DNA from 2 places in the Kitasatospora sp. Xyl93 genome. Region 1 is predicted to be linked to the other one. Evidence: riboswitches for the same ligand, from Rfam matches in the RefSeq annotation. Region 1 holds a riboswitch; the other holds the start of a gene.

The links. Region 1 has a riboswitch for S-adenosylmethionine ahead of ACZ5GH_RS03920 (IclR family transcriptional regulator). Riboswitches for the same ligand answer to the same signal wherever they lie in the genome.
Region 2: it holds a riboswitch for S-adenosylmethionine, as region 1 does, so the genes downstream of both, ACZ5GH_RS09530 (aminotransferase class V-fold PLP-dependent enzyme) here and ACZ5GH_RS03920 (IclR family transcriptional regulator) in region 1, are expected to answer to the same signal.

What each region holds. Positions count from the first base shown of each region.
Region 1 is NZ_AP029185.1:921,012-928,085, reverse strand. Features, by position in the region: gene ACZ5GH_RS03945 (hypothetical protein) at 1-213, shown strand, start outside; gene ACZ5GH_RS03940 (MFS transporter) at 437-1,645, opposite strand; gene ACZ5GH_RS03935 (MerR family transcriptional regulator) at 1,752-2,759, opposite strand; gene ACZ5GH_RS03930 (HEAT repeat domain-containing protein) at 2,763-3,434, opposite strand; gene ACZ5GH_RS03925 (DUF7144 family membrane protein) at 3,661-4,089, shown strand; SAM riboswitch class I at 4,236-4,378, shown strand; gene ACZ5GH_RS03920 (IclR family transcriptional regulator) at 4,580-5,293, shown strand; gene ACZ5GH_RS03915 (threonine/serine exporter family protein) at 5,407-6,660, opposite strand; gene ACZ5GH_RS03910 (hypothetical protein) at 6,861-7,074, shown strand, end outside.
Region 2 is NZ_AP029185.1:2,217,219-2,224,292, reverse strand. Features, by position in the region: gene ACZ5GH_RS09540 (response regulator) at 255-680, shown strand; gene trpD (anthranilate phosphoribosyltransferase) at 798-1,874, shown strand; SAM riboswitch class IV at 1,984-2,102, shown strand; gene ACZ5GH_RS09530 (aminotransferase class V-fold PLP-dependent enzyme) at 2,154-3,518, shown strand; gene ACZ5GH_RS09525 (Lrp/AsnC family transcriptional regulator) at 3,522-3,803, opposite strand; gene ACZ5GH_RS09520 (rhomboid family intramembrane serine protease) at 3,800-4,627, opposite strand; gene ACZ5GH_RS09515 (hypothetical protein) at 4,828-5,091, shown strand; gene ACZ5GH_RS09510 (NYN domain-containing protein) at 5,307-6,659, shown strand; gene ACZ5GH_RS09505 (C40 family peptidase) at 6,871-7,074, shown strand, end outside.

The DNA.
Region 1 (7,074 bases):
CCCTCCCGGCGCCTGGCCGCCGCGGCCGAGGGCGACACCCCCGCTGCCGAGCGGGCCGCCCGCGCCCGGACCGCCGTCCAGGACGCGATGCGGCACGCCTTCGGCGCCGTCCTCGGCGCCTGCGGCCTCGACCTCCAGTGGCGCCGCCCGGCCGCGCTCCCGTACCAGCTGCGCGCCTACGGGCCCACCGAGCAGCCGCCGATCCGGCGCTGACCGGCGGGAGTCGGGCGGAGCGGGACCGGCTTCCGGCCGCAAGTCGGTTGTCGGTCGGGGGTGTTGGTGGTGCCGCCGGGGCGGCGGTTACGGAACCTCGGTCTCCCGCAGTTCCGGCACGCCGTGCGGCAGTTGACCGGGGCGAGTCGGGCGGAGCGGGACCGGCTTCCGGCCGCAAGGCGGCTGTGGGTCGGGGGTGACGGTGATGCCGCCGGGGCGACGGCTATGGCACCTCGGCCTGCTCTCGCAGTTCCGGCGCGCCGTGCGGCAGTTGACCGGCGGCGGCCTCGACCGGCGGGCGCCGCAGGGGCGTTCGGAGGCGGTGGGCGAGTGCGCTGGCCGCCACGCAGAGCGCCAGGGCGGCCCAGAGCAGCGGGGGGTTCTGCAGGCCCACGCCGATGACGGCCGGGCCGACCGCGTAGGACACCGTCCAGGTCAGCTGGAACACGGACATGTACGGGCCTTCGTCGCCCTTGGGCGCCAAGCCGACCGCCGCCGCGGCCGCGGTCGGCTTCGAGGCCAGCTCGGCCAGCGCCAGCACCACGGCCACGAGGACGGCGAGCGGCCCCTGGAGGGCGTGCGGGGCGCTGGAGACGGTCGCGGTCAGGGCGATGGCGCAGGCCGCCGCGCCGATCGACAGGCCCAGCACCCGTGACCTGGTCCAGCCGGACAGCCGTCGGCTGATCCGCATCTGCAGGGTGGTGGCGGTGGCGTAGCGGACGGCGACCACGACGGTCGGCCAGTAGGCGGCCTGGTGGAGCGTCTCGACCAGGTAGACGGGGAAGGCGACCGTCGGGATCAGCCAGGCCGCCGACAGCAGTGTCTGGGATGCCACCAGCGACAGGAAGGGCCGGTCCGCGAGTGCCGCCCGGGCGTTGGACCTCGCCGCCCTGGGCCCGGGCCGCTCGGCGGCCGGCACGGCGACCCCCAGCAGGAGGACGGCGGCGAGCAGGGAGCTGGCGCTGTTCAGGGCGAGCGCGGCCTGCAGGCCGTGCCCGCCGGCGAGCGCCATCAGGGCGGTCGCCCCCAGCGTGCCGACCCCCAGCGAGGTGGTCTTGAGCACGGTGACCGCGGAGAACCACTCGGTGAGCTCGGCCGGCTTCGCGAACCGCGCGACCAGCGTCGGCCAGGCGGCGCCGTAGAGCCGGTCGGCGGCGGTCACCAGGAAGGTGACGGCCGCCACGGCGGGCAGCTCGTCCGCCGCGAAGAACAGGCCGTACCCGAGCGCGGTCAGGACGTTGCTGACGAGCAGGCAGGACTTGGGCCCGAGGGCCTGGACGAGCCGTCCGCAGAGCGGCACGACGGCGAAGGACGCGAGCGAGCCGACCGTCACGGCCGTGCCCGCGGCGGCCGCCGGGAAGTGCTGGACGGTGACGAAGTACAGCAGCGACAGCGGCAGGAAGACGCCGGAGCCGAACGTGTCGATCGCCACCGAGAGGAACAACCGCCGCTGCCGACGGAACCGCCCGGCCCCTGTCACGCCACCCCCACCACGATCGAACCCGCCCCTCTGGAACCCACCCCGGCCGCGGTACGGACTACCGCGTGTCGTCGCGCAGCTTGAGAATGTACGTCGCGGTGAGCGAGACCGCACGGTCCTCGTCCCGCGACAGCTCCTCCAGGGCGCGGGACGTCGTGCTCCCCGGGACCTCCGCGAGCGCCTGGGTCAGCCGCCGGCGGGCGTCCGGTCCGACGGCGTCGTGGGCGAGGCGGTCGACCAGACCGGTGGCGATCCGCTCCGCCAGCGCCGGGTCGCCCGCCAGCGCGCCCAGCGCGTCGGCCGCGTCGGCGTCGTTCACTGCCTCGACGACCATGCCGATGAGCGTCGGCACGGCCTCCGCCACGCCCCGGGCCCCGAGCGCCAGGGCCGCGTACCCGCGGACCACGGCGTCGGGGCTGCCGAGGGCGTCCCGCAGCAGCGCGGTCGCCGTACCGTCCGGCAGCTCGGCGAGGCAGCGGACGGCCCGTTCGCGCACCTCGGCCGCGGGTGCCCGCAGGCCCTCCGCGAGCAGGGCCGCGCCGTCCTCGCCGGCCTGCGCCAGCGCCCAGCGGAGGGCACCGGCGACGTGCGGGTCCGACTCGCCCAGGACGGCCTCGACCAGCGCCTCCGCCGGCACCGGGACGGCCTCGCCGACGGACAGGGCCGCGCGCTGGCGGGCCCCCGGGCTCTTCGACTCCAGGCCCTGGAGCAGCGCGACGACCCGGAGGGCCTCCTCCCAGCCGGCGGGTTCCGCGGCGTCGATCCGGCGCAGCCGGGTGAGCAGCTCCGTCTCCGCCGCGATGCGCTCGCGGGTCCGGCGGATCAGGTCGTCGACGAGCTCCGCGGGCGCGAAGCCGGGATCGTCGAGGGCCCGCCCGACGTCGCGCAGCGACAGGCCCAGCGACCGCAGGCTCTCGATGTGGAAGATCCGCCGGATGTCCTCGTCCGAGTACCGGCGGTAACCCGAGTCGGTGCGCTCCGTCGGCCGCACCAGTCCGAGCGATTCGTAGTGCCGGAGCATGCGGGCGCTGACCCCGGACCTCCGCGCGACGTCGCCGATCAACACTGCCTACCGTCCCTCCCGGCCGCCCCCGCCGAGGGCCACCGTGCGCTTCGCCTCCTCGATCGCCGACTCGAAGCCGGCGTCCGGGTCGTGCCACAGCCGTTCCGTGGCGAGCGCGTGGGCGCGCACCCGGGGGTCGCGGTCCGTCGCCGCGGTGGCCAGCACCGGCAGCACCACCTCCCCGAGCCCGATCAGCGCCCGGCTCAGGCTCAGCCGTGTCTCGTGTCCGCCGCGTCCGAGCTGAGCCGCCAAGCCTACGGCCAGCTCGCGTTCGCCACCCTCGGGCACCAGCACGACGGCGGCCCGCCAGGCGCTGCGGGCCACCTCCTCGTCGGCGTCGGCCAGCAGCGCCGGGGTGACCGCCGGCCAGGCCCGGCGGTCCCCGATCTTGGACAGCGTGTGCAGGGCCTGGCTCCGGGCCTGCGCGCGCTCCGAGCGGACCTCGCCGAGCAGCAGCGGGACGGTCACCGCCGCCTCGTACCGGGTGAGCGCCCAGGTGAGCATCTCCCGTACGAGGAACTCGGGTTCGACCGCGCACCGCTCGACGAGCCCGCCGACGAGCCCCGGCCGCGGGCTCGTGCCGACGGCCAGCGCCGCCCGCAGCCGCACCGACGGGTCGTCGTGCGCCAGCCCCCGGAGCGCCCGCACCGTGTCCGTGTCCTCTTCCGCCCTGGTCATCAGGACCACCTCCTGGGCCACAGTGAAGGGCTTGCCACCGTGACAAGGTCAAGCGGACCCGGGCACGCGGCCCACGGCGGCGGGATGGGGAGTCCGGTCTTACCGTGAATACGGGGCTCCGCCGACGCGGGTGCACGTCCCCGCGCTCCCGGAGCACCGCCGCCCGGCTGCCCTCCCCCCGTCTCCCCGTGTCCGCGAGGCGGCTGCCACCGAAGGAGCCCATGTCATGGCCAGTAGTGCTACCGGAGCCGGCCCCGTCGCCAGGGGCCCCGAGCGGTACCCCCACGCGAGCGGGTGGACCGTCTTCGCGGGGGTCATGCTGATCACGGCCGGCATGATGGCGGTCTTCCAGGGGGCCGCGGCCGTCCGCAAGGACGGTCTGCTGATCGTCACCCGCAGCTACGTGTACTCGATGAACACCGAGGGGTGGGGATGGATCCACCTCATCCTCGGCGTCGTCGTGGTGGTGGCCGGTGTGGCGGTCTTCAGCGGCGCCGTCTGGGCCCGCGTCGTCGGCGTCGTCGTCGCCGGGCTGGGCATGCTCGCCAACTTCCTCTGGCTGCCCTACTACCCCGTCTGGGCCATCGTCCTGATCGCGGTCGACGCCCTGGTCATCTGGGCGCTGTGCGTCGGACGGGTGGACAGGCCAGCCTGACCGGCAGCGCACTCCTCCGCCCGGTCCGCCCGCCCCCCTCGCCCGCCCGATCCGCCGCCTGCCGGACGCCCGTCGCCCGGCAGGCGGACGCACGTGTGGGCGGGGGGCTTGCCGAGCGCCCCGGGGAGTCTTGTATCGTTCCTGGCGAATCATCCAGAGGGGTGGAGGGACCGGCCCTACGAAGCCCCGGCAACTCCCCGTTCGACCCGGCGTCCGAAGTACGCGCCGTGCCGTCCGGGGTCAGTGCCAACTCCGGCCTGTCGCCACTGTGGCGCGGGAAAGATGAGGAGACACGGTGCTCTCTGTGCTGTCCTTCGCCCGGGCGCTTCCCGCCCCGGCCCTTTCGCGTACCCGTCTCGTGCCCGGCGCAGGCAATCGGCCGACTTCCCCGGCCCGTCCTCGCTGACCACCCCCCGGCTCCCCACCCGGAGCCACCGGTGAGCAGCGCCGACCCGCTGCTCCCGGGCCCTGAGACTGGAGTACCCCACCCATGGAGAACACGAGCGGCGTCGGCGTGCTCGACAAGGTCACCTCGATCCTCGGCATCCTGGAGGCCGGCCCCGTCACGCTGGGCGGCCTGGTCGCCGCCACCGGCATGGCGCGGCCCACCGCCCACCGCCTGGCCGTCGCGCTCGAACACCACCGCCTGGTCAGCCGGGACATGCAGGGCCGGTTCATGCTCGGCCCCCGGCTCGGCGAGCTCTCGGCGGCCGCCGGCGAGGACCGGCTGCTGGCCGCGGCCGGCTCGGTGCTCACCCACCTGCGGGACGTCACCGGCGAGAGCGCCCAGCTCTACCGCCGGCAGGGCGAGGTGCGGATCTGCGTGGCCGCCGCCGAGCGGCTCTCCGGCCTGCGCGACACCGTGCCGGTGGGCATCACGCTCCCCATGAAGGTCGGCTCCGCGGCCCAGATCCTGCTCGCCTGGGAGGAGCCCGAGCGCCTCCACCGCGGTCTGCAGGGCGCCCGCTTCACCGCCACGGCCCTGAGCGGCGTACGGCGGCGCGGCTGGGCCCAGTCCGTGGGCGAGCGCGAGCTCGGGGTGGCCTCGGTCTCCGCGCCCGTGCGCGGCCAGTCCAACCGGGTGGTGGCCGCGGTCTCGGTGTCCGGGCCGATCGAACGCCTCACCCGGCATCCCGGCGCCACCCTCTCCCAGGCCGTCGTCGAGGCGGCCCACCGCCTCACCGAGGCCCTGCGCCACCCCTGAGAAGAACTCCGGGCCCTGGGGCGCACCTCCGCGCGCCCCAGGGCCCGGTTCCCGGGTCGAGGCTCCGGCCCGGTCCCGGCGGGAGGGCTGAGGCCCGGTCCCGGCGGGACGGCTCAGGCTCGGGACAGCAGCCCGGCGCGGCAGGGACGGGGGATCCGGCTGATCACGGCGCCGATCAGCGTGCCGATCGACACTCCGAACACCGCCGAGACGGCCGCCAGGACCGACTGGGCGCCGTTGCCGACCTCGATCTGCGCGGTGTTCAACAGGCCGAAGGAGCCCGGCACCACGATCCAGAACGCCGGGAGGTAGAGCACCTGCCCGAGCGGCCCGCCCGGCAGCCAGTGCACCAGGGTGGCCGCGACCGCGGCGGCGACCGCCCCGGCCAGGCCACCGATCGCCGCGCCGTGCGCCGACCCCACCGCCACCTGGGCGGTGGCGCTGACCGCGATCACGGCGACGATCCACGGGATGGTCGAGGGCGGCGTGTGGACGTTGACCACCACGCCGGCCACCGCGATCGCCAGGCCCAGCGCGATGACCCACCAGCTGGGCTCGGCGACCTGGACGTTGGCCAGCGCGGTGGCCGGCATGCCGATCGCCGTCGCGGCCGCGGCCACCCCGGCGAGGAACAGCGCCAGCTGGACCGCGCCGGACACCAGCCGGGCGGTGCCCGCGCTGGCCGCGCCCGCGGCGATCTCGGACAGCCCGGTGACCAGCAGCCCGCCCGGCAGCAGGATCGCCAGGGTGGCCACGATGGTCCGCAGCGGGCCGTCCAGCAGCGACGCCCGCGCGAGCCCCAGGACCAGCAGGGCGACCAGGAACCCGGCCGTGACGGGCAGCAGCGGCCGCAGGTACGGGAACCGCCGGGCGAGCACGGTCAGCCCCACCACGATCAGCGAGCCGAGCCCGGCCGCCAGGACGTTCGCCGCCACCGGCTGGAGGAAGAGGCAGACCCCCACGCCGACCGGCAGCGCCCCGAGGTCCGCCACCCACGCGGGCCAGCGGGCCGGCGCCCGCCGGATCCGGTCCAGCTCGGCGAGCGCCCGGGGCCCGTCGAGCTCGCCCGCCCGCAGCCGGTGCACCAGGTGGAGGACGTCGGCCGTCTGCTCGAACCGCAGCGCACCGCCGACCGGCTGGAACCTGGTGGCCCCGTCCGGGCCGAGCGAGACGAACAGCCCGTTGGTCAGCGCGGCGACCCGCGCCTCCGGAGCCCCCGACGCCCGTGCCAGCCCACGGAGTTCCTCCTCGACGTCGTGGACGGGCAGGCCACCGCCGAGCAGGGCCTCGCCCAGGTCGAGGAGCAGACGGTGGAGCGGCTCGGGCGGGGCGTCGAGGACCCGGGCCGACGGAGACTTGCTAGACATGGCGGATATCGTCCCACCCTGCCCGGTTCGGACCGACTCTGCCCCGGTCTGTTCGGTCATGGACCGGTCGAGCGCGTGTCCCACCCGGCCTCCCGGCTCCGGGCAGTAGCATCGCCTGGACCTGTTTCGGGATGCCTTCCGGTGAATCCGTGACGGTTCGACCGCACGCGGGAAGACCGTCCTCCGGCGTTGGGGGAGATGTGACCGTCGTCGCCGCCGTGGCCCGCTCCACCCGGGTCCGACCGCTCTCCGCCGCCGACCTGCTCGCCGAGGCGGTCGCCCGGGCCGGTCTCTGGGAACGGCTCGCCGAGCGGGCGCACGGCGAGCCGGGGACGCTCGCGGTGCTGCTGGCACCGGGCGCCTCCGGGTACGGCGATCCGGCGACCGCCGTCGACGCCGCCCTGGTGGAGCACC
Region 2 (7,074 bases), 1.3 Mb from region 1:
GGGGCCCGCGACCCCGTTGCCCGGCGCGTCGTTGCCCGGTCGGAGTAGCCGTAGGAGGTAGGGGAGCGGGCGCCGGGTCGGCCGTACGGGTGGACTGGGCGGGGTCGGGTGACGGGCCGTCCTCCGGGCGAGTGAGCCCGGGGCGCGGCGGTTCGGGGAGGAACGTGCGCGAGGGGGGCTCGGCGGCGGGTGATCCGGAGTAGCATCCGGATCAGGCGAACGTGGTCCGGATCACACTTGAGGGAGCAGGGCCCATGGCGTACACGACCGATGAGACGCTCACCGTCCTCGTCTACAGCGACGACCGCAACACCCGTGAGCAGGTGCTGACGGCGCTCGGCCGCCGGCCCGCCGAGGATCTTCCGGAACTGTCCTACCTGGAGTGCGCGACCACCCCCGCGGTGCTCAAGGCGCTGGAGAAGGGGGGAGTGGACCTCTGCGTGCTGGACGGCGAGGCCGTCCCGGCCGGCGGGCTGGGCCTCGGGCGCCAGCTCAAGGACGAGATCTACGGCTGCCCGCCGGTGCTGGTGCTGATCGGCCGGCCGCAGGACTCCTGGCTCGCCGCCTGGAGCCGGGCGGACGCCGCCATCTCCCACCCGGTGGACCCGGTGGCGCTGGCCGAGGCGGCCGCCGTCCTGCTGCGGGCGAGGGTGGCGAAGCGGACTCCGGCCGTCCGCTGAAGTCCGCCCGGCAACTAGAAAAGACGGGGTTAGAAGCGACCGCTTCGCTCGATAGGCTGGCTCCATCCGTACGGACGTCCCCCCGGAGCGGGGAACCGACAACAGCTGGAGTCAGCCATGGTGAACGTGAACCCTGCGAACGGCGGTAGCGACCCCGCGCAGGTGGTCCGCACCTGGCCGGACATCCTGTCGGCGCTGCTGCAGGGGGAGGACCTCGACCGCTCGTCCACCGCGTGGGCGATGGACCGGATCATGAGCGGCGAGGCGTCCCCCGTCCAGGTGGCCGGGTTCATGGTCGCGCTGCGGGCCAAGGGCGAGTCGGTCGAGGAGATCGCCGGCCTGGTCGACGCGATGTACGAGCACGCCGAGCCGCTGGACATCCCCGGCCCGGCCGTGGACATCGTCGGCACCGGCGGGGACCGGGCGAAGACCGTCAACATCTCCACCATGTCGGCGATCGTCGCGGCGGCCGCCGGCGCCAAGGTGGTCAAGCACGGCAACCGGTCGGCCTCCTCGACCAGCGGCTCCTCGGACGTGCTGGAGAAGCTCGGCGTGGCGCTGGACCTCTCCTCCCGGCGGGTCGCCGAGGTGGCCGAGGAGGTCGGGCTCACCTTCTGCTTCGCGGCGAAGTTCCACCCCTCGATGCGGCACGCCGCCACCGCCCGGCGCGACCTCGGGGTGCCGACCGCCTTCAACATCCTCGGTCCGCTGACCAACCCGGCCAAGGTCACCGCGCACGCCATCGGCTGCTTCGACACCCGGCTGGCCGGGCTGATCGCCGGGGTGCTGGCCCGGCGGGGCGCGACGGCGCTGGTCTTCCGCGGCGACGACGGGCTGGACGAGCTGACCATCACCACCACCTCGCAGGTGTGGCTGGTGCGCGACGGGGTGGTCACCGAGACCACCTTCGACCCGCGGGACGTCGGCATCGAGCTGGTCGGCATCGAGGCGCTGCGCGGGGCGGACGCCTCGTACAACGCCGAGGTCGCGCGGCGGCTGCTGGCGGGGGAGCACGGGCCGGTGCGGGACGCCGTCCTGCTGAACACGGCGGCCGCGCTGGTCGCGCTGGACCTCGGCGACGCGCCGCTGGGCGAGCAGCTGGCGGCCGGCATGGAGCGGGCCGCGAAGGCGATCGACTCGGGCGCCGCGCAGGACCTGCTGCGGCGCTGGTCGGAGGCCACCAGCCGGATCTGAGACGGCAGTTGGGGAGCCCGGGCCGGGTACGCCGGCCCGGGCTCCGGTGCTGTCCGCATGCTGGATGCCCGTTTGACCGCCCGCTGGACGCGGCCTAGAGTCTTCGCCAGGTCATGAGTGACAGCGCCAAGCCCCAGCTTGCTGTCCGGCAACCCTCCGTCCGTGGCGGGGTGCCCTGGGTGAGGACCGGGTCGCCACGGCAGATCGTCCGTGCGACAAGCGCGGACACCCGACGACTGGCACTCCCGGGGTCCCTTACCCCCGAAGGAGTGCATCCCCATGTCCCTCGTCACCGAAGTCCTCTCCCCGCTCCCGGTCCTCGGCGCCGACGTCCAGGTCCCGCTCGCCGGCGGTGAGAAGGTCGGCTACGCGGCGCTCGACTACGCGGCCAGCTCGCCGGCGCTCCAGCGGGTGTGGGACGACGTCGCCGCCTACGCGCCGTACTACGGCAGCGTCCATCGCGGGGCCGGGTACCTCTCCCAGCTGTCCACCGACCTGTTCGAGCAGAGCCGCCGCACTGTCGGCGAGTTCCTCGACCTGCGCGAGGGCGACCAGGTGGTCTTCACCCGGGCCACCACCGACTCGCTCAACCTGCTGGCCGCCGCCGTCCCGGCCGGCACCCGGGTGTTCGCCTTCGAGACCGAGCACCACGCCTCGCTGCTGCCCTGGGCGCACGCCGGACTGGACGTCAGCTACCTGCGGGCGCCGCGCTCGCGGGCCGAGGCGGTGGCCGCGCTGGACGCCGCGCTCGCCGGGGCGCCCGAGGGCCCCAAGCTGCTCTGCGTCACCGGCGCCTCCAACGTCACCGGCGAGCTGTGGCCGGTCGCCGAGCTGACGGAGACCGCGCACCGGCACGGCGCCCGGGTGGTGCTGGACGCCGCCCAGCTGGCGCCGCACCACCGGGTCTCGGTGCGCGAGCTGGACGTCGACTGGGTCGCCTTCTCCGGCCACAAGATCTACGCGCCGTTCGGCGCCGGGGTGCTGGCCGGCCGGGCGGACTGGCTGGACGGGGCCGAGCCGTACCTGGCCGGCGGCGGGGCGACCCGGACGGTGGCCCGGGAGGCCGACGGCTCGGTGGCCGTGCAGTGGCACACCGGGCCCGCGCGGCACGAGGCCGGCTCGCCGAACGTCATCGGCGCCTACGCGATCGCCTCGGCCTGCCGGGCGCTGACCGAGGCCGGCTTCGACGCGCTGGAGGCCCGCGAGCAGCAGCTGATCACCCGCCTGACCGCCGGCCTCGCCGCGATCCCGCAGGTCAAGGTGCTCAACCTGTTCGGGGAGGGCTCGGCGCGGGTCGGCGTGCTGTCCTTCGTCGTCCGGGGCTGGAACAGCTCGCACTTCTCGGCCGCGCTGTCCGCCGAGTACGGCATCGGGGTGCGCGACGGCCTGTTCTGCGCCCACCCGCTGGTGCGCACGCTGCTCGGGGACGAGGACGTGGCCCCGTCCGAGTGCGGGGCGCCCGATCCCTCGCTGCCGGGCGAGCGCAGCCTGAACGCGATCCGGGTGAGCTTCGGCGCCGGGACGCCGGACGAGCACGTCGACCGCTTCCTCACCGCCGTCCGGGAACTGGTCACGGACGGCGCGGCCTGGAACTACCGCAACGAGGGCGGCCGCTGCGTCGCGGACACTCAGCGCGAGGGCTGAGCGCTACTCGTCCAGGCCGAGGGCGAAGGCGGCCTCCAGGTCGTGCTGGGAGTAGGTGCGGAAGGCGATCTGGGTCTCGGTGTGGGCGACACCCGGGACCTTGTTCAGCCGGCCCGGGATGACCTCGGCCAGGTCGTCGTGCCGGCGCACCCGCACCATCGCCACCAGGTTGTAGCCCCCGGTCACCGAGTAGACCTCGCTCACGCCGTCGATGGCGGCGATGGACTCGGCGATCTCCGGGATGCGGTCGACACTGGTCTTGATCAGGACGATGGCGGTGATCACAGTTCGGGCTCCTTTGTGAGGTGCCGCCAGCGTATCGGGCGTCCGCCGGGTCGTCGCGGGGGGTGGCGGACCACGGTGCAGGCGTAGAGGAACCCGGCGGAGAAGCCGATCACGTGGACCAGGTACGCCACCCCGGGCCCGGCCGAGTGCACCGACCACCACTGCAGGGCGAACCAGAGGCCGAGCACCAGCCAGGCCGGGAAGCGCAACGGCAGGAAGAGCAGCAGCGGGACGAGGGTGGTCACCCGGGCCCGGGGGTGGAGGCGCAGGTAGGCGCCGAGGGCGGCGGCGATCGCCCCGGAGGCCCCGATGAGCACCCGGGTGGAGTTCGGCGAGTGCGCCTCGGCGAGCGCGAAGCCGTACGTGGTCAGGCTGCCGGCGGCCAGGTAGAAGACGGCGTACCGGGCCCGGCCCAGCCGCCGTTCGACGGTGGGGCCGAAGACCTGGAGGAAGAGCAGGTTCCCCAGCAGGTGCAGCCAGCCGGCGTGCAGGAAGAGCCCGCTGAGGACTGACAGGGCCGGGTGCTTGCCCGGGGTCGGCGCGGCCGGGCAGCCGGGCACCGGGTCGGGGGCCTCGGCCAGCTGTCCGGCGGTCAGCGGCCGTCCGGCCAGCACCTCGGCCGGGATCGCGCCCCAGCGCTGCTCGTACCGCTGCTCGGCGCAGACCCGGGCCTGGCCGGTGCCGTACAGCGGGTTGAGGCCCGCGGCCGGGCCGAGCAGGAAGACCAGGGTGTTGAGCGCGATCAGGGCGTAGCTGACCACCGGGACCGTCGCCGCCGGGCGGCCGCCCCGGGCCGCGGTGGGGTCCGGGACCGCGAGCGCCATGCGGCCAAGCATCCCTCCGGGCGGCGCGGGTGACACGGCGGTTTACGGCAGGTGGACCAGCCCGGTGTTCGGGCGACCGGTGGTCGCGATGGTTGCCCCAGGCAATAGGCTTGGGGCGGGCATTCCCGCCTCCCGCCGCCGATGCCGGGGCTCCGGGGGGAGCGCCTAGCCCACGCAGGGACCACCCGAGAGGACCCCCGATGACCGTCCCCGCCCTGACCGCCGAGACGCGCTGGCGCTGCACCCTGTGCGGCAACCTCACCCGCTTCGACGTGACCCGCACCGCGCGGGTGACCGAGTTCCTGCACTTCGACCTGGCCGGCGAGTCCAAGGTCGAGGAGACCGAGGTGCTGAGCGAGACCGTCGAGTCGGTGCGCTGCCGCTGGTGCAACGCGGTGGACCAGGTCGAGCTGGTGGCCCGTCCGGGCGCCGAGGGGGCGCAGGCCCCCGCCGAGCAGGGCTGATCCCCGTCGCCGCGGCGGGCGGGTGCACGGCGCACCCGTCCGCGCCGCACGGGACAATACAGAACAAGACGCACGGCGCGTGACGACAGGGGGCGGCCGCGGCCGTGCCCCGCTGGACCAGGATCGGAGCCGAGGACGTGGTGGACGCAGCGAAGGAGCCCGGGGAAGCCCAGGGGCTTCCGCCCGCTGCGGCCGAGGCCCCGGCCGAGGCGGCCGTGGCGGCGAACGACTCCTCCGGGCCCGCGGCGGAGCACGCCGTCGAGCGGCTCGACCGGCCGCTGCCCGAGGGCGTGCGCCGACGCGTGGTCGGGCTCGCCTCGGACGCGCTCGGCGGGCTGCCGGCGGCCGAACTCCCGCAGAGCCTGCGTCAGTACGTCAAGTTCACCCCGGCGCGACGGGCCAAGTACGCGGCCACCGCGCTGGCGGCGGCGCTGGAGGCGGAGCCGGCCTTCCGGTTGCGGATAGCGGAGCGGCTGCGCCTGGGGCAGCCGGACCTGGTGAAGGCGCTGGAGTCGGGCAGCGTCCCGAGTGCCGCCGATCCGATGGACGTCGCGGCCGCAGCCTACCTGGTGCGTTCGGCGGGCTGGAGCCGGCTGGTGGCCGAGGCCGGCGAGGAGGCCGAGCGGGCCGGTGCCGAGGACGCGGCCGCGGAGGCGGCCCGGCTGGTGGAGAAGCTGCAGGCCGAGCTGGCCGAGGTGCGGGCCGCCGCGCGGGCGGACCTGGACCGGCAGCGGGCCGAGTCCGACGGCGTCCGCAAGGAGGCCGAGTCGCTGCGCAAGAGGGTGCGGTCGCTGGAGAGCGACACCCGCCGGGCGCAGGCCGAGACCCGTCGGGTGGCCGGCGAGCTGGAGGCCCTGCGGGCGCAGTCCGCGGCCGAGCGCGGGGCGGCCGAGACCGAGGCGCGCCGGCTGCGGCACCGGGTCTCCGAGCTGGAGAACGCGGCCGAGCAGGGCCGCCGGTCGGCCCGCGAGGGGCGCAGCGTCGAGGACATGCGGCTGCGGCTGCTGCTGGACACCGTGCTGCAGTCCGCGCAGGGGCTCCAGCGGGAGCTGGCGCTGCCGGTCTCCCAGATCCGCCCGGCGGACCTGGTGGAGGCCGTGGTGCCGGGGGCGGCCTCGCCGCACGACGTGGCCCGGCGCGGGCTGGCCGAGGACGATCCGGCGCTGCTGGACCAGTTGCTGGCGATCCCCCAGGTGCACCTGGTGGTGGACGGCTACAACGTGACCAAGACCGGCTATCCGGCGCTGCCGCTGGAGCAGCAGCGGATCCGGCTGCTGGGCGGGCTGGCGATGCTGGCCCAGCGCACCCAGGCGGAGGTCACCTGCGTGTTCGACGGGCAGGACCTGGACGTCCCGGTGATCATGGCGCCGCCGCGCGGGGTCCGGGTGCGGTTCAGCCGGACCGGGGAGACGGCCGACGAGCTGATCCGCCGTCTGGTCCGGGCCGAGCCGCAGGGCCGCCCGGTGGTGGTGGTGTCCACCGACCGGGAGGTCGCGGAGGGCGTGCGGAAGGCGGGCGCGCGCCCGGTGGCGTCGGTGCTGCTGCTGAACCGGCTGGCCCGGCCCTGACCTGCGCCGGACGCGGGCCGGACCGCATGACGGCTGGTCAGCGGCTCGTCCGGAGCGTTGTGGGGGTCCCGTGAAGTCAGCGTGGGGACCGGGGTTCACGCCATCGGGGGAGTAGCAAAACGGGTAGATCTTCACTAGGGTCTGGCGTCAAACCTATTTTCCGGAATCTCATCCCATCAGGTGAGCCCGTAGGAAGAAGGAGCCGGTCCCTTTGGCCTCCCACCGCCGTCCCAAGCAGCCGAGCCGCGCGCGGGTCTCCGTGCTCACCGCTGCCGCTGCGACCGCGGTCGCGCTCTCCGCCCAGGTGGCCGCGCACGCCGCGCCGCAGCCGGACAAGACGGACGTCAAGGCGCAGATCGACCAGCTCCAGGAGGAGCAGGAGCAGGCGGCGGAGAAGTACAACGGCGCCAAGGAG